DNA from 4 places in the Brevibacillus sp. RS1.1 genome. Region 4 is predicted to be linked to each of the others. Evidence: riboswitches for the same ligand, from Rfam matches in the RefSeq annotation. Region 4 holds a riboswitch; each other region holds the start of a gene.
What was found. A riboswitch is a leader RNA that binds a small molecule or an ion and turns the genes downstream of it on or off. The one in region 4 is predicted to bind cobalamin.

Region 1 (4,213 bases), on a different contig from region 4:
CATGGCTTTTTGGGGTTAGCTTACCCGAAAGCGCCCACTCCATTCACCATACCCGCTGAACACTTAGCATTTTTCGCAGCTCGTCGACCGAACGTGGAATACTTCCGCCCAACTCTCGCTTCCACTGCTCAGGCAGTGCCTCCCACACATCCACGAGCAACGGCATACCCAGATGAAGGCTTTCCAGCATGTCTCTGTTTTCCAATGCCTCCTGCGGATCTCCCGCGAACACAAGCCTGCCTTCATCCATGATGCAAATCCACTCGGCCCATTCAAACGCAATATCCATATCGTGTGTTGCCATCAAAACAGTCGTTCCTTGCCGGTGAATAGCATCGAGCTCCCGCAGCAAATTTTTGGTCTGGTAGCGATCCAGATACGCAGTTGGCTCGTCCAACAGCAAAAGCTCGGGCTCCATGACCATGACCCCCGCGAGTGCCAGTCTCCGTTTTTGTCCCAGGCTCAAATGATGAATTGGAGCTTCTGCCAGCTCTCTTAACCCGAATGCATCCAGCACCTTTTCTACCTTTGCCCGGATTACGTCCACAGGCAGCTTCTGATTGCATAAACCGTAGGATATATCTTCCGCGACTGTGCTTGCGATCAACTGATGCTCGGGATCTTGAAAGACCAAGCCTACCTTTTGCGTCATCTCTTGCAATGCGGCTCGTTTGTAGACAATGGGTTTCCCCTTCCACAGCACCTGTCCCTTCTGAGGCTCGATGATCCCGTTTCCATGCAAGAACAGGGTCGACTTCCCACAGCCATTCCGCCCCAAAAGAACACATTTTTTCCCCTCTGGAATCCATAAGGACAGCCCTGACAGGACTGGTCCCCGCCCTCCTGGATACGTGTACTGCAAATCGATGAACTCCAACAACCGTGATGTCATAACCGCCAACCTCCTGTCCACCACTCAAGCAGCACCAGCAGCATACAGCCTGCGATTGATTCCCACTCATAGCGGCGCGAGCGGGCATGGGAATGAAACGAGAGCACCTGCATGCTCTCCCCGAAACCTCTTGCCGCCATTCCTTTGTGCAGGGCTTCGTATTTGCGCATCGCTCTGACAAACAATTGCGCAACGAGAACCCCTGCATCCCGAAGTGTCGCCCGGAAGCCGCGATGACCTCCGCGCGAACGTTGGGCAATCCAGAGCTGGTGAGAAATCGTTACCAACACAAAAATAAACCGATACATGATCATTAATAAATCAGTCACAAGAACAGGCATATGAAGCCGGCGAAGCACCTGCAAGATTTCGGCAAACGGCACGGTAAACAAAAGGAAAGCAAAGCAAGATAAGCTCGCCATGGTCCGCCAAAATAAAATCCAAACTTTACTGAAGGAGGACATCGGCACATAGAGCACATACGTACCGAATTCCCATGCTGCCGCGACCTGTACCTGTACTCCTCCTGCTCTCACTCCTTCAATCAATAGAGCAGGGAGCCCCGCCGCGAAAAACGAGAGTGACACGATCATAAAGGCACAGTAGATTCGGACAGGAATACGGGCATACACCACTACCCATACCGTCATCCAAACCACGACCGCCATCTGCATCCATACATGTCCCACCAGGACGAGCAGTAGCATTGCACTCGCCAGCAATAGCTTATGAGCTGGCGGCAGATGTTTTAGCCTGTTTTGATAAGAGAGAGAATCAAGCTGCAACCCGTTCATTTTTTGCGTTTATCCAACCGACCTTTGTACAAGCCCACGGCGTAGCCAACCACTCCCGCTCCCAACGCCGCCTGCACCGCAAACAATAGACTCTCCGTCTCTCCCCCTGGCGGTTCTATTAGCGGTTGAAACCATGGTTCGTAGTTCGGAGCGATTTCCTTGATCGCTTCCTCCGCCACGCCGTCTGCGCCGCCAAATTCCGAGTCCTGCACCAGTAACAGCGGGACAGTAGCCAGTACGATTACCCCCAAGAGTAAAAGCCAGTTCCATCCTTTTTTCACAGCGATTCCTCCCGTTTGAGCAAACGAAGCTGTGTAAGCTCTTTTGCGTTATAAGATAACAACCAGTTCCAAACAAGAACGGTCAACAGACCTTCACTGATAGCGAGCGGTACTTGCGTGAACGCAAAAATTCCTGCGAATTTGGCAAACGAAGCCAACACTCCGCCAGATTCAGCTGGAAATGCGAGTGCCAGTTGAAGCGAAGTCACCACATAGGTAGCGAGATCAGCCAAAGCCGCCGCCGCAAAAACCGCCAGACGCTGACTTCCGGCCACTTTCATGATCAACCGATAGATTCCGTATGCCACCATGGGTCCTACTACTGCCATAGATACAGCATTTGCCCCTAGCGTAGTCAAACCTCCATGCGCCAAAAGCAAGGCTTGAAACAAGAGCACCATACTCCCTAACACAGACATCGCAAAAGGCCCAAACATAATGGCGCCAAGGCCCGTTCCAGTCGGGTGAGAGCTGCTGCCTGTAACCGAAGGGATTTTCAATGCAGATAAAACAAATGCAAATGCTCCTGCAACGCCAATAAGGAGCTTCATCTCGGGATGTTCTTTTACAATCTTGTTAATCGAGCGAATCCCAAGAATAAAGAATGGCAAGAACACAGCCCACCAAAATAAGGCCCAGGATAATGGCAAATACCCTTCCATGATGTGCATTGCATGTCCTGTCTCAGGTTCATTGAGCAAAAAATACAAGACAAAGCCCGCGATCATCAAACAAGTAGATACGAGACGAGATCGATTCATGTTTATCCTCCTTCACTGACTTTCATTCTTTCCTCCAAACAAAAAAATCCCATCCATCAGTGGACGAGATGTGCACACAAAACAACAGACTGACTAGACAGCCTCATTGCCTCGTATTCACCGCTCCTTTCCGCGAAGGTTCTGTGGGTGTGGCTACTAGGTAGGTCTCCTGGCTTCCAGATCCATGCGCTCCTTGTCCTTCCCCATACGAAGATGAGTGGTTTCCTTCTCAAAGAGAGCTCCCTGGTTACAGTGGCGGGACCGCTCGGGACTTTCACCCGATTCCCTGTTACCCTTTATGTGTCACATAAAGGCACCTAACGCCGACTATATGCAATTGACTGACAATTCATGTTTGTCCCACATCATTATACCGGATCACTACATAAATCGGAAGAATATAAGCAAAAACGCATAAGTCGATGACCCGCTACAAAGGAGCCATAGACCTATGCGTACTTGTTCTTTCTATTCTTTTGCGTCTACGCCAATTACTTCACTAATATGTTTAAAACCATCGCGTTGCATGAGCTTGAGCAGTTTTTTGTTGATTTGTTTGGCGATACCTGGGCCCTGATAAATCATCCCCGTATACACCTGAACAAGACTGGCTCCTGCCCGGATTTTCGCGTAGGCATCTTCGCCGTTATAAATACCGCCGACACCGATGATTGGTACCTTGTCTCCTACTTCTTGATAAATCTCCTTCACCCAAGCAGTGGAACGCTCTGTAAGAGGTCTTCCGCTCAATCCGCCCGCTTCCTCGGCAAATCGATGTCCGGAAACGGCCTCACGTGACAGTGTCGTATTGGTAGCGATAATTCCGGAAATGCCTTCTTCTACAGCAGCGTGAACAACATCGCGCATGTGCTCATCTGACATGTCTGGCGCTACTTTTAGCAAGATCGGCTTTTTCTTGATGGAACGCCCTTCCATTTCGGTTGCCTTTTCTCTTACTGCACGCACCAAATGACGCAAGCTCTCCGTTTCCTGCAAGTCACGAAGATTCGGGGTATTTGGAGAGCTGATGTTAATGACGAAATAGTGACCGTATGCATAGAGCATGTCCATACATTTGCTATAATCGACGGCCGCTTCTTCATTCGGCGTTACTTTGTTTTTCCCAATGTTAATCCCAATCGGAACATCTGAGTATGCGTAGTCGACCAAATGCTGGGAAGCCAGATAAGCACCGTGATTGTTGAAGCCCATTCGGTTAATGACAGCTTGATGTTCCGGCAATCGGAACAATCGGGGCTTTGGATTGCCTGGCTGCCCCTGCGGCGTCAATGTCCCGATTTCCACAAACCCAAAACCAAGAGCACCCAACGCATGATAAACTTCTGCATTTTTATCAAAACCGGCTGCAAGTCCGACTGGATTCGGAAACGTCATTCCCCACAGCTTGTTCTCCAATCGCTGGTCTTTTACCTGATAGATCATCTTCAGGATGCTTTTGCCTGGAGCAGAATCCTCCACCAGCCT
Region 2 (4,213 bases), on a different contig from region 4:
AATTTCCATACTTTTTTCCAAGGAGTAGAAGTTCATCATCATGAAGAACGTACGGGCGAAATCTTTCGCTTCTTCACTTTCATAAGCGATTCTGTTCTTTGCCAGATATCCGTTCAGATTCATCGCACCGAGACCTACAGAGTGCAGCTCACGATTTGCCTTTTGAACGCCTGGAGCGTTTTCTACACGCGTCATGTCACTCACGGCTGTAATGGCTTCGATTCCTTCGTGGACAGATTCGCGGATCATTTTGCGTTCCATCACATTGACAATATTGAGCGATGCCAGATTGCAGCTAATATCGCGACGGATGATATCCATCTCGCCGTAATTGGCAATCGTCGAAGTCTCCTGTAGCTGGAAGATTTCCGTGCACAGGTTTGACATTTTTACCGAACCGAGATCTTTCAGCGCATGGTTGTTGTTCGCATTCGTTTTGTTCATGATGTACGGATAGCCCGATTCCATTTGGATCATCGCGATTTTGGTCAACATCTCGCGTGCGCTCATCACGGTCTTTTTCTTGATGCGATCGTTAGCCAAGAGCTCCTCGTACATCTCATCGAGGTCCATATCATCCAGATGCACACCGTATTCTTTGTACACGGAGTACGGAGCAAACACAGTCAATGGCTTGTTTTCCTCGGCCAGCTTGTAGAACACGTTTGGTACGATCAGGCCGATGGACAACGTTTTGATGCGGGCTTTTTCATCCGCATTGATCTTTTTGCAATCGAGAAACTCGTTGATATCCCAGCCGAAGATGTTGTAGTACGCTGCACCTGAGCCTTTGCGTTGCCCCATTTGATCCGCGTAGGAAAACGCATCTTCCAACAGCTTGAGAACGGGCATGACACCTTTTGCCGCGCCCTCGACGCCTTTGATCGGCTCTCCTCGTCCGCGAAGCTTGGACAGGTTCACGGCTACACCGCCGCCAATTTTAGATAACTGCATACAAGTTCCCAAAATAAAGTTGATGGAATTCAGTGAATCATCCATTTCGAGCAAGAAGCAGGAGACCATTTCTCCCCGGCGGCTTTTGCCTGCGTTCAGGAAGGTTGGTGTCGCTGGCTGCAAGCGTTGGTCCATCATGGAGACCGTTAAACGCTTGGCGAGCTCAAAGTCACCTTGTCCAAGGGACAGTGCCACAACGGCCACCCGGTCTGGATACTGCTCCAAGTACATCGATTTATCGTTCGTTTTCAAAGCGTAATCTTTATAAAATTTGGAGATAGCCATATACGAAGCAAATTGAAAATCGGCGTCATAGGCCAAACGGAAAACCTCATCGACCTGCTCAACTGTGTATGTTTCATAGACGTTTTCATAGAAGTCATTCTCGATCAAATAGTCCATGCGTTCTTTGACACTGCCAAAAGTCATCGTGTTGGACTGCACTTCTTCCATGAAGACCGCAACCGCCTCCCGATCCTTTTCCAGTTGATAAAATCCGTCGTTGCCACGCTGCATCAGTTCGTTGTTCAATTCAATATGCCGCAATTGCTGCCACCCCACTCGTAAATTGTTCCACGTCACGGCCGGTACCGGACAGTTCGAATTTAGAAATCACCGGAACGCCATATTGGCTCGCGATCGTATCCGCGCTTTTGGCAAAGCTGGTTCCCCAGTTGCGGTTGCCGCTGGCAGATACCCCGCGCAGATGGACATGATTTCGCTTCAGGAACGTCGCCACCTTCTCCGGCACTTGTCCGAATCCCGTCGTGTATGTGATCAAAATGAATGGCTCGTCCAGCACCATATCTTGATCAATTTCCACATGTGGCAGATTAATTTTGTTGACGAATCGTCGGACGTTTCCTGTTTTTGAATCATAAGCGATTAGCATGTCCCTCATCCTATCCTTGCTATTTTTACTCTGTATGTATGTTATTTAGCCAAAGTAAAAGCGCATCCGACGTTTACATGCCGAATGCGCGTGATGACTTCCATCTAGCAATTCACCAATGCGAATTGAGCGCTCGAACACTTCCCTATCTCCCGTAGGGTAAACAGTGCAAGCGGTTAGGCAGGTCTCCTGGCTTTTGGATCATCGCTCCATTTTCACCTTCCCGATCCTTCATGATCAGTGGCCTTCTTTCGCAAATGGAGCTCTCTCATTACAGTGGCGGGACCGCGTCGGATTCTCACCGACTTCCCTATTAAGTCTACCAAATCTGGCTGGTAAACACCTTACCGCATCAATATGTAGTTGGTAAAACTTACTTTACCTCAATATATCGTAGGAGTCAAGCTCAGTATGGGCTCTTTTCGAAAACTAACTATTCTCCTTTTTCGGCTATTGCCAATCTCTGGTTCTCGTTCATATAATAGATTTTGTGTGTGTTGGTTAGCCTTGGAGAGATTGGAGAGTCGCCCTCATGAAAAGCACCGACTATCAACCTGTCGTCATACCTCGTTCATACCGTAGAATCATGACTTATCAAGAGCGTGACTATCACATTTTCGTAAGTATACCTGCCGATCCCCCTCCGGAATCAGGCTTTCCCATCATATATTTGCTAGATGGCAACTCTGTTTTTGCCACTATGACCGAAGCGATACGGATACAATCACGTGGCCCTGAACGAACTGGCGTGTATCCTGCTATCGTCGTCGGGATTGGCTATCCAACAGACGATCCATACCATCCTGCCCGTTTCTATGATTACACGTATGAAGTTCCCGCCTCAGAGCTTCCTGACAGCCCAAAAGGAGCCGAGTGGCCACAGATGGGGGGAGCCGAGCAGTTCCTCACCTTTTTAGAGGAGGAGCTCAAGCCTAGCATCGAAAACGACTTCCCCATCGATCGGACCCAGCAAGCGATTTTGGGACATTCGCTAGGCGGCTTATTTGTCTTGCATGTGCTTCTGTCAAGACCACACGCGTTCCAGCGATATATTGCCGGTAGTCCCTCTATCCACTGGAATGAGAGCGTGCTGCTTGCGAAGGAGAGTCAATTGCCGAGCCTGCTGACAGATGACCTCGACGTCCATGCACTCCTCACCATCGGGGAGTTGGAAAACGATGGGCGATTCTTGGTCAAAGAAAAATCGCTGGCGATGATCGAACGATTGTCCTCCATGGGTAAGGGCCAAATCAAGGCTTCCTTTAAGGAATTTGCCAACGAAAATCACTCGTCCGTTTTGCCAGTCTTCATTAGTCAAGGACTCAGATTCGCCACGAAAAAAACTGCCCGCTACTAACAACGGGCAGTTTTTGTTTTTCATGATTCGCTTACTGTAGAGATAACACTTTGGTGATTTGGGGCAGCTCTTCGATGGCAGATACAATCGTTGGTGTAATCTCTTCATCAGTCACAGAGATAAGCAGGGCATTCTTCCCTTTTTGCTCGCGGGATACATTCAACTTGGAAACATTAATTTGATACTCGGCCAGTTTTCGTGAGACATCATAAATCACGCCTGGATAATCGATATGGCGAACCAACAATCCGTGGGCCCCTGGAGGTATGCGACAAGCGCAGTAATTGATTTCACTGATGTACACTTCTCTCCAATCTTGCGCAAAGGTGTACTTGTTCGCTCCTACACGCAAAATCGCCAAATGATTCGCATATTCGCCAGAGCTGTGTTGGACAGGAATCTTTGTCCCGAGTCCTTCCACTAGCAATGTTGCGATTTCCTCTTTATTTTCATGAGCAAGAATACTTAATTGTGCACCCGCTAACTCTGGCTCGAGTCTTCGAATCAGTTCAGCCAGTTCACGCAATCCAGCATATTGGGTCATGTGATGCCTTCACTCTCCCAGTCAGGTTTATCCTCGTTATTACGGCAGAATCCACGCTTCCGGCTCTTTCTTGATGGAGGATTCGTTATCAGCACGATACCAAGCCGTCAACGTTTGCCCATCTTTCGTAAAGTAGATACGGTAGATGGTATTGCCTTTTCCGCTATTGGTAAAAGGACTTTCATCCATCGGTACCGCTGTCACTCCACCCGCGTTTACAACCCCGCCGTTCTCCTTGATGACGTTTTGGATCGTCGCCATATGCTCTTTACCCATGGAGGCCATCCCGAAATAAGAGATGATCGCCAAGAGAACTGCTCCCGCCAAAAATGAAACGATAATCACTTTTGATTTTTTCGTAGCATCCACCGAGTGCTTCCCCCGTCTATCTTAGTTCTCTTTATCGACTAAGCGTACCTTGTCAATCGTACCTCCACCCAAGCACACTTCCCCATCGTAGAAGACG
Region 3 (4,213 bases), on a different contig from region 4:
CTCAGTATCAGGAATAACACCAGGTACGATCGTCGGCTTTCCTTGATCGTCGAGGGCAATCATCGTCAGATACGCGCGTGCTGTCATGCGCTTTTCCCCAGTCAACAAGTTCTCCGCTTCCACTCTCACGAATACTTCCATCGATGTCTTATGGGTCCAGGTCACATATGCCTCCAGGTTGATCGCTTCCCCTGTCTTGATTGGCGCAAGAAAATCGAAGGAATCGCTCGACGCGGTGACAACAGGCTTACGGCAATGTCGCATAGCTGCGATGCAGGCGATTTTATCTACATAGGCCATGACTTTTCCACCGAAAATGGTATGGTGGTGATTGGTATCCGGCGGAAAGACGAGATCAGTCAAAAAGGTTCTCGATTGTTGGATCGGTCGTGCTTCTGTCATCATTTGTGTGGCTCCTCTCATCGCGTTCACCTTCCCGACTGAGCTGTCAAACGATTCCGAATCGCCTTCGTTGCCGCAACCATGTTTCGTAATGACTGAACGGTTTCTTCTCTTCCTCTCGTCTTCAGCCCGCAATCCGGGTTTATCCAAAATTGGTCCGGTGGCAGTACTTGTACGCCTCGTGCTACCATATCTTCCATTTCTGAAACAGCTGGAACTCGGGGGCTATGGATATCATATACGCCGAGCCCGATGCCTTTATCATACGTACCTGTTTCGAACACAGACACGAGTTCTCCGTGGCTACGTGAGGTTTCAATCGAGATCACATCTGCATCGAGTTCGCTGATGACGTCCATGAAATCATGGAATTCGCAATAGCACATATGTGTATGAATCTGGGTGCTCGGCGCAACAGTGGAAGTCGCTAGACGAAACGCTCTGACAGCCCACTCGAGATAAGCTGCTTGCTCTTCTTTTTTGAGCGGAAGTCCTTCGCGCAACGCTGGTTCATCGACTTGAATCATGAGAATCCCCGCTTCTTCCAAGGCTTCTACCTCTTTTCGCAATGCCAACGCGATTTGTTCGCACACTTCTTGTCTGGAGACATCGTCTCGAGCAAACGACCAATTCAGAATAGTTGCTGGGCCCGTTAACATACCCTTCATTGGTTTGGCGGTCAATGATTTTGCATACACACTTTCTTTGACCGTCATTGGTGCCACAAACTCCACATCTCCGTAAATAACAGGTGGCTTCACGCAACGCGAGCCATATGACTGCACCCAGCCGTTTTTCGTGAACAAAAAGCCATCGAGCTTTTCGCCAAAATACTCAACCATATCTGTTCGTTCGAACTCACCATGGACGAGGACATCCAGACCGAGCTCTTCTTGTATTTTGACCCATTCCTTGATTTGCGCCTGAATGAAAGCGTCGTATTGCTCCACTGTCCAGTTCCCTTTTTTAAACTGCTGTCGAGCTTGACGAACCTCCGCCGTCTGCGGGAAACTACCGATTGTGGTCGTTGGTAACAGTGGCAACTTCCACGTATTTTGTTGAATCTCTCGACGTTCGAGATAAGGAACACTTCTTTCAAGTTTGACAGCAGCGATTTGACGTAAAGCATTCTTCACATCTTGACGATTCCTTGCTGGAGATAAAGCGAGCTTCAGCAAGTCCGCTTCATTTTGAGCGATCTCTTTTGAAATGACGTACTTACCATATCGGAATCCTTGGACTAAAAGCTGTACTTCCCCTAGTTTTTCGTCGGAAAACGCCAATGCAGACACGACTTCCTCTGGCAATTCGCTCTCTGCTTCAACTGTTACAGGAACGTGCAACAAACTGCTAGACGGTTGCAGCCACAGCTTTTCGAGTGGAACGATCTCGGAAATTTCATTGACCAGCTCCCATTTCTCCTCAATGGACGCACGCCATATGTTACGACCGTCGATGATTCCCGCTGCGAGAATCTTGTCTGCTGGAAACCCGTGTGTTTTCAGATGAGTCAAATTGCGCTTCGCTCCGTGTACAAAATCAAGACCGATTCCTTTTACCGGTAAGGAAACTAGCTCCTTGTACCAATCCACCGCTTCAAAATAGGTTTGCAACATGCATTGTAGATGCGGTAGTGCTTGACCGATTTGCGTATAGATACGCTTGATGATGGCGCGTTCTTGCTCAGAGACATCCAGTACAAATGCAGGCTCATCGATTTGCACCCATTCCACGCCGTGCAGCTCTAACTCCCGGAGAACGTCTATGTAGAGCGGAACGAGTTGATCCACGATGATCTCAAATTCGTTTTTCTCATATCCTTTAGACAATTTGACAAACGTATACGGGCCTACAATAACAGGCTTTCCGATGATGCCATACTTTTCTTTGGCCTCTAAATAGGCCTGGAGAGGCTTGTTCTCGGTTATGGCTGGTTGTCTTTCACCGAACTCCGGGACGATGTAATGGTAGTTCGTGTTAAACCATTTCGTCATTTCGCTGGCGACAGCTTCCTTCGAACCGCGAGCCATGGCGAAGTAAGTGGCTAATGAAACCGGGCCTCCCTCGTATTCATAGCGCTTGGGGACCATTCCAAACATCACAGCCATATCCAGCATGTGATCGTAGTACGTAAAGTCACCCACAGGGATCAGCTCGACCCCTTTTTCCTGCTGACGTAACAGGTTTTGGTGACGGATTTGCTCCATTTGCTGTACCAGGCTTGCCTCATCGATGCTGCCTGCCCAAAATGCTTCCAATGCCTTTTTCCACTCGCGGTTCTTCCCGATCCGTGGATATCCCAAATTGCTGCTTTTCATGAGCTTCCTCTCCATTCTTCATTCGATCTTGACTTGAATCCGCCCAATAAAAAAGGCATCTCCAACGATCAAAAAGAACGTTAGAAATGCCAAATAAGCACTGAGATCACAGCATCCTAACACCTCCCTATCTCCCGTAGGTTAAGCAGTGTCGTCGAAACAGGCAGGTCTCCTGACTTTGGGATCATCATCTGCACATACCTTCCCAATCCGTTTGGATCAGTGGCTAATAAATGTGCCGACTCCCCTCATACAGTGGCGGGACCGTGTCGGATTCTCACCGACTTCCCTTTTCATCCTTGGTTGATTTTGATAACCAAAGAACCTGTTCCCACTCCTATGAAATTATCATGGTTCTATGAAGTGCCCCAGAAAACGAGCAGGGCAGCATACTGTTCATACAGTAACACAGAATCCAATTTTTGTCATACTAAAATCTAAAATCATCGTCCGTCAACGGCTCTACGTTTAGTGTACGGACATAACCATTTCCTTTTTTCGAGAAGAAGTCATGCTGCTTCGTCTGCGTACGAATGCCGTTCAGCACAATCGGGTTCACTTCTTCCTCCGGGAATAGCGGGTCCAGCCCCAGATTCATCAAAGCTTTGTTCGCGTTGTAGCGCACGTAGGCATGAACCTCGTCAGCCAATCCGATTTCGGTATACAACGAAGTCGTATAGGCCTCTTCATTTTCTTGCAGCTCGTGCAAAAGGGCATACAGCTCCTCTTTTGCTGCGGTCTGCTCGACCACACTCAGGCCTTGATAGACTTCTTGCGCGAGAACACCGACATAGAGTCCGTGGATGCTCTCGTCACGAACAATCAGGTCGATAATTTCCCCGCTGCTTGTCATCTTTCCTTGCCCCGCCAAATAGAGCGGATAGAAGAAGCCGCTGTAAAACAGATAGCTTTCCAGGAAGACGGACGCTACCATCGCCATGTACAAGTCTTTCGGTTTCTCAATTTCTTGATAGCGTTTGGAGATGAGGGCCGCTTTCTTTTGCAGATGTGGATTGTTTTCTACCCACGAAAAAATACCGTCAATCTCCTCTGTTGATGCCAGCGTTGTAAAAATACTGCTGTACGATTTGGCATGGATTTGCTCCATCATGCCCATGAAGGCGAGAACCGCTTTTCTTTGCAGTCCATCGACATGCTCCATGATCTTCGGCATCCCTACTCCACCCTGAACCGTATCCAGCAAGGTGAGGCCGCCCAATACTTTTTTATACGTATCCCGTTCAGTCGCACTGAGCTCCATCCAGGCCATCTTGTCATCTGACAACGGAATCTCATCATCCGTCCAGAACTGCATGATGTTTTGATTCCAAAACGTCATCGTAAAATCGTCGTCCGGCCTGTTCCAATTGACTGCTTTCATATGGCGTTCCTCTTCTCTTTTTGCTTGATGCTTTTCCTTATATGAATCGACTTCACTAAACTGCGCAGCTAATGCACTCTTCTACAGTCAAATGCTTCGTACGCGTATAGTA
Region 4 (4,213 bases):
TAATGGCCGACAAGATCGCAGATATCGCAATTCCAGCCATGAGCAGGCGTACCGTCGAGTTTTGTCCTCCAATACGGGATAGTGTAAAAATGAGAATGATGGACACGAGGGAGCCTGTAAAAGCGCCAAAGGTTAACGCATACTGCCCGTACATGCTGAATGCTCCGAAAATAATTACCGAAGTAGCTCCAACGGAAGCACCTGAAGATACGCCTAACACATACGGGTCCGCCAGGGAGTTGCGAACTAACGATTGGATCGCTACTCCCACGACAGACAGACCTGCGCCGACGATCGCCCCCAAGAGTACACGCGGAAAGCGAATATCCCAAATAATTGTTTGCTCCCCTTTGGACCAGTCCACCTCAATCCATTGGGTCAACATCGGAATTTTTGATAAGGCGATTTTCCATACCGTAGTCGGTTTAATCTCCACCGATCCCAGCGTAACTGCGAACGTAATCGAGAGGAAGAGTCCAACCAATAAAGTAATGATGATAGAAGGTAACTTGATCTGTTGCAGTGCTATTCCCTCCCTTAAAAGGGGCGTACTCTATTTGAATTTATCCGGGTAGAGTCCTTCCGCCAAAATTTTCAGAGCAATCGGTGCTCGAACGCCTTCAGAAGCCGCAGACAACGGCAATACAACCAGTCGTTGATTTTTAATCGCTGGAATATCTGCCAGTTCTTTTTTGGTCAAAAGGAAATTGCGTTTTTGCTCAACAGTTCTGTCCCCGTAGTCTATGACAATAATCACGTCCGGATTGCGACTCACTACTTGTTCCCAACTGACCTCTGCCCACCCCTTTTGAATATCGTCAAAAATGTTCTTGCCGCCAGCCGTCTTGATTAAGGACGTCATGTAATTGTTGGCTGCTGTGAATGGCTTATCTTCCCCGTTGTCGTACACGAACACTTTAAGTGGCTCGTCCACCTTGCCGATTTTGCTAATCGTTTGATCCATTTCACTCTTCATTTTATGGATCAAATCATTGGCTTTGTCCTCCACACGGAAAATGCGTCCGATGTTCGTAATATCCGCGAACACATCGTCGATCGTTGGACCAGGCTTGCTAGACGATTCTTGCAGGTACGATTTGATGCCGACCTTTTCCAAATCCTGCATCGATCCTACGCCCTTTTCGCCGAATCCGCTTTTCCATCCGGCGTACACGAAGTCTGGGTTCGCTGCCAGCAGCACTTCTTTCGTAGGATACTTGTCAGACAGTACCGGAATCTTGTCGTATTCTAGTTTTAACTCTGGAAGGATTTTATCGTCTAGGTAAGCGGTTCCGACCATTTTATCAGCCAGGCCCAATGCCAGCATGATTTCGGTTACGTGTTGGTTCAATGTCACGGCACGCTCAGGTGCTTTTGGATAGGTCATTTCGATACCATTATTGGTTAATGTTACAGGCTTGCTCTCTGCTGCAGGAGCAGCCGCTTGTTCTGTTTTGGCTGGAGCTTGTGTTGTCGTAGTGGAGCCACATGCCGAAACCATAAGCATGACGGCCGTCATGATGCCTAGTCCTAGTCCTTTCATCACTGTTTTTGTTTTGTTTGCCTTCACCATCTGTAATCCCCTTTTCTGTATGTAAATTATGAAATGAGACCAAATGTTCCCACAAAAAAGCACCCCCCATTTCAATCGGGAGGTGCATGACAAACGTAGATATAGCCATAACAGGCGCAAAGGCGCCCTTTCATAGACTGTTTCCACATCTGCCCCATCCTCGTGGGTCGATTGTAAATGATCGCATGGCAGGTCTCCTGGCTTACGGATCAACACACCCAGCTACCTTCCCATTTTTTGTCTCGCAAAAAACAGTGGCTATTCGCTAGGCGCTCCTCGTTACAGTGGCGGGACCGCGCCGGTTTCTCACCGGACTTCCCTTTTAAGCTGACGGCATATGCCATCCAGCACCATTCGATACGTATTCAATTTTTCCAACTTCTTCATTGGTTGATAGAAGTTAGTTTTTTCGGGAACTGCGTGAGTATTTCAACGCCTGTTTCCGTAACCAAGACATCGTCTTCAATTCGCACGCCGCCTACTCCTGGCAAATAGATGCCCGGCTCGATGGTAAAGACCATTCCTGGACGAAGCACTTCTTGGTTCTGGCTGTGAACAGACGGATATTCATGTACATCCATCCCTAGTCCATGCCCAAGGCGGTGCATGAAGTATTCTCCGTAGCCTTTTGCGGTGATAACATCGCGAGCGGTTTTATCCAAATGCGCAAAGGTCACACCCGGACGAATCTCAGCAATTGCCGCTTCGTTGGCAGCCAAAACTGTCTCGTAAATTTCTTGTAGCTGGGCACTGATCTCGCCAACAGCAAAGGTACGAGTAATATCGGATACATATCCGTTCGCAGCTACCCCGATATCAAACAAAAGCAAGTCGCCTTCTTGCACCTGGCGCGTTCCTGGCTTCCCATGTGGCAAAGCGGACTTCTCCCCTGCCAATACCATGGACGTAAAGGATGGACCTTCTGCGCCCAAGCGCTTCATCTGGAATTCCAGCTCAGCTACGATTTCTGTCTCGGTCATGCCTGTCTTGACTTTTTTCAGGGTCTCCCGCAAGGAATCTTCGACCAACTGAACAGCATGCTTCAGACGATCCACTTCATCCGGAGATTTGATCAAACGCATTTCACGCAGTGGCTCTTCCACGTCCACATAGCTCGACGCCAGAACAACTTGTCCAAGTGCTTCATAGCGCTCGACAGTCATATGACTTTTTTCAATGCCGAGCTTCGCCAAGTTCGCTGGCAACACTTGCTTGAGGATTTCATACGGGTTTTGGATATCCGTATGTGTATGGATATCTTGAACGAACGAAGCCTCTGCTGCTGCCTCACGATCAAGAGCAGGTACAATTAAAGAAGGCTTTCCTTCAGCAGGAATAACAAGACCCATAAAACGTTCATGCGGGTCAGTAAAAAATCCGGTCAAATAGTAGACGTGCTTGGGAGAGGTAATCAACACCGCGTTCAGCTCTTGCTCTGTCAAAAACGTGTGGAGCTTCGAAATGCGCTCTTGAAACAACTTCTTCACCCTGCTTTCACCAATTATTCTATTGCGAGAATACCACTTCCCCATCAAAAAAAGAAGAGTTCAATTGCAAAATCTACTTCGGATCGGACAACCTAAGGGTGGGGTGAAAACGAAAATGGAACAAATACTCGTCCATCAGGATGGCAAGCAGTTTGCTTTTCACATATCGGGGAAAGGCCAGCCGTTATTGTGTATCCATGCGCCATGCATCGGCTCTATCAATTTTGTTTATCAGCAAACACTCGCAGATACTTATCAGCTCATTGTCCCTGATTTGCCCGGACATGGTGACAGTTCGCCCATGGAGAAGCCCTATTCTATTGGGGAATTGGCAGAACGACTCCATAAGCTGATCCCGTCTCTCGGCATTGAGCGTCCCTTTATTTTGGGGTACTCCCAAGGTGCTTCTATCGCCCTTGAATATTGCCTTCGTTATCCTGATCATGCGCGAGGCGGTATACTCGTGAGCGGTTTTTCCGAAGTGAATGACCTGTATTTGCATGGACGATTTTGGATGGCACGAGCGTTGTCGATGCTTCACGGAGTCCCTCTTCTTGCCCGTTCCATTGCCTCCTCACATGTCAATAGCCCAGAAATGCGGGAAAAATGGACGGCGCACGCCTCCAAAACAGATCCCACCAGCTTAAAATACCTTTATACTGCCGGACACCGCTATCAATGTACAGAGCGCCTGGGCAACATCCAGCTTCCGATTTTACTTGCCTATGGCGGACAAGATAAACGTATTCATCATTATGCGCAAATGCTGACAATGAAATTGCCAAAGGCAAGACTTGAAATAATCCCAAACGTAAAGCATCAAGTCATTACGAAAGCTGCACCTGCACTCAATCAGTTGTGCCGCACCTTCATGGAAGAAGGGTAAATAAGAAAAGACAGAAGGATGGTATCTCCATTCCCTTCTGTCTTTTTGTGATTGGACTAGCTCTTCATCCGCGGGTCGAGTGCATCACGCAAGCCGTCCCCAATTAAGTTAAAGCCGAGAACTGTCAGCATAATAGAGAGCCCTGGAAAAATAACGGTCCATGGTGCTTTCTGAATGTACTGACGTGAATCAGCGAGCATTTTTCCCCATTCTGGTTCTGGTGCTTGTGCTCCCAGTCCGAGAAAGCCAAGTGCAGCTGCTTCAATA

Region 1: linked by a shared signal. The riboswitch ahead of HP570_RS18870 (energy-coupling factor ABC transporter permease) and the one ahead of HP570_RS05885 (ABC transporter substrate-binding protein) in region 4 are both predicted to bind cobalamin.
Region 2: linked by a shared signal. The riboswitch ahead of nrdI (class Ib ribonucleoside-diphosphate reductase assembly flavoprotein NrdI) and the one ahead of HP570_RS05885 (ABC transporter substrate-binding protein) in region 4 are both predicted to bind cobalamin.
Region 3: linked by a shared signal. The riboswitch ahead of metE (5-methyltetrahydropteroyltriglutamate--homocysteine S-methyltransferase) and the one ahead of HP570_RS05885 (ABC transporter substrate-binding protein) in region 4 are both predicted to bind cobalamin.

The regions. Positions count from the first base shown of each region.
Region 1 is NZ_JABSVA010000005.1:340,924-345,136, forward strand. Features, by position in the region: gene HP570_RS18855 (energy-coupling factor ABC transporter ATP-binding protein) at 44-892, opposite strand; gene cbiQ (cobalt ECF transporter T component CbiQ) at 889-1,686, opposite strand; gene HP570_RS18865 (energy-coupling factor ABC transporter substrate-binding protein) at 1,683-1,967, opposite strand; gene HP570_RS18870 (energy-coupling factor ABC transporter permease) at 1,964-2,728, opposite strand; cobalamin riboswitch at 2,871-3,064, opposite strand; gene HP570_RS18875 (quinone-dependent dihydroorotate dehydrogenase) at 3,197-4,213, opposite strand, start outside.
Region 2 is NZ_JABSVA010000001.1:209,869-214,081, forward strand. Features, by position in the region: gene nrdE (class 1b ribonucleoside-diphosphate reductase subunit alpha) at 1-1,500, opposite strand, end outside; gene nrdI (class Ib ribonucleoside-diphosphate reductase assembly flavoprotein NrdI) at 1,487-1,846, opposite strand; cobalamin riboswitch at 2,009-2,208, opposite strand; gene HP570_RS00850 (alpha/beta hydrolase) at 2,379-3,203, shown strand; gene HP570_RS00855 (ACT domain-containing protein) at 3,235-3,747, opposite strand; gene HP570_RS00860 (hypothetical protein) at 3,787-4,116, opposite strand; gene mnmA (tRNA 2-thiouridine(34) synthase MnmA) at 4,138-4,213, opposite strand, start outside.
Region 3 is NZ_JABSVA010000001.1:205,128-209,340, forward strand. Features, by position in the region: gene HP570_RS00825 (acyl-CoA thioesterase) at 1-405, opposite strand, end outside; gene metE (5-methyltetrahydropteroyltriglutamate--homocysteine S-methyltransferase) at 429-2,720, opposite strand; cobalamin riboswitch at 2,866-3,064, opposite strand; gene nrdF (class 1b ribonucleoside-diphosphate reductase subunit beta) at 3,151-4,101, opposite strand; gene nrdE (class 1b ribonucleoside-diphosphate reductase subunit alpha) at 4,157-4,213, opposite strand, start outside.
Region 4 is NZ_JABSVA010000002.1:69,310-73,522, forward strand. Features, by position in the region: gene HP570_RS05880 (FecCD family ABC transporter permease) at 1-529, opposite strand, end outside; gene HP570_RS05885 (ABC transporter substrate-binding protein) at 554-1,573, opposite strand; cobalamin riboswitch at 1,744-1,943, opposite strand; gene HP570_RS05890 (M24 family metallopeptidase) at 1,957-3,051, opposite strand; gene HP570_RS05895 (alpha/beta fold hydrolase) at 3,176-3,946, shown strand; gene HP570_RS05900 (ABC transporter permease) at 4,003-4,213, opposite strand, start outside.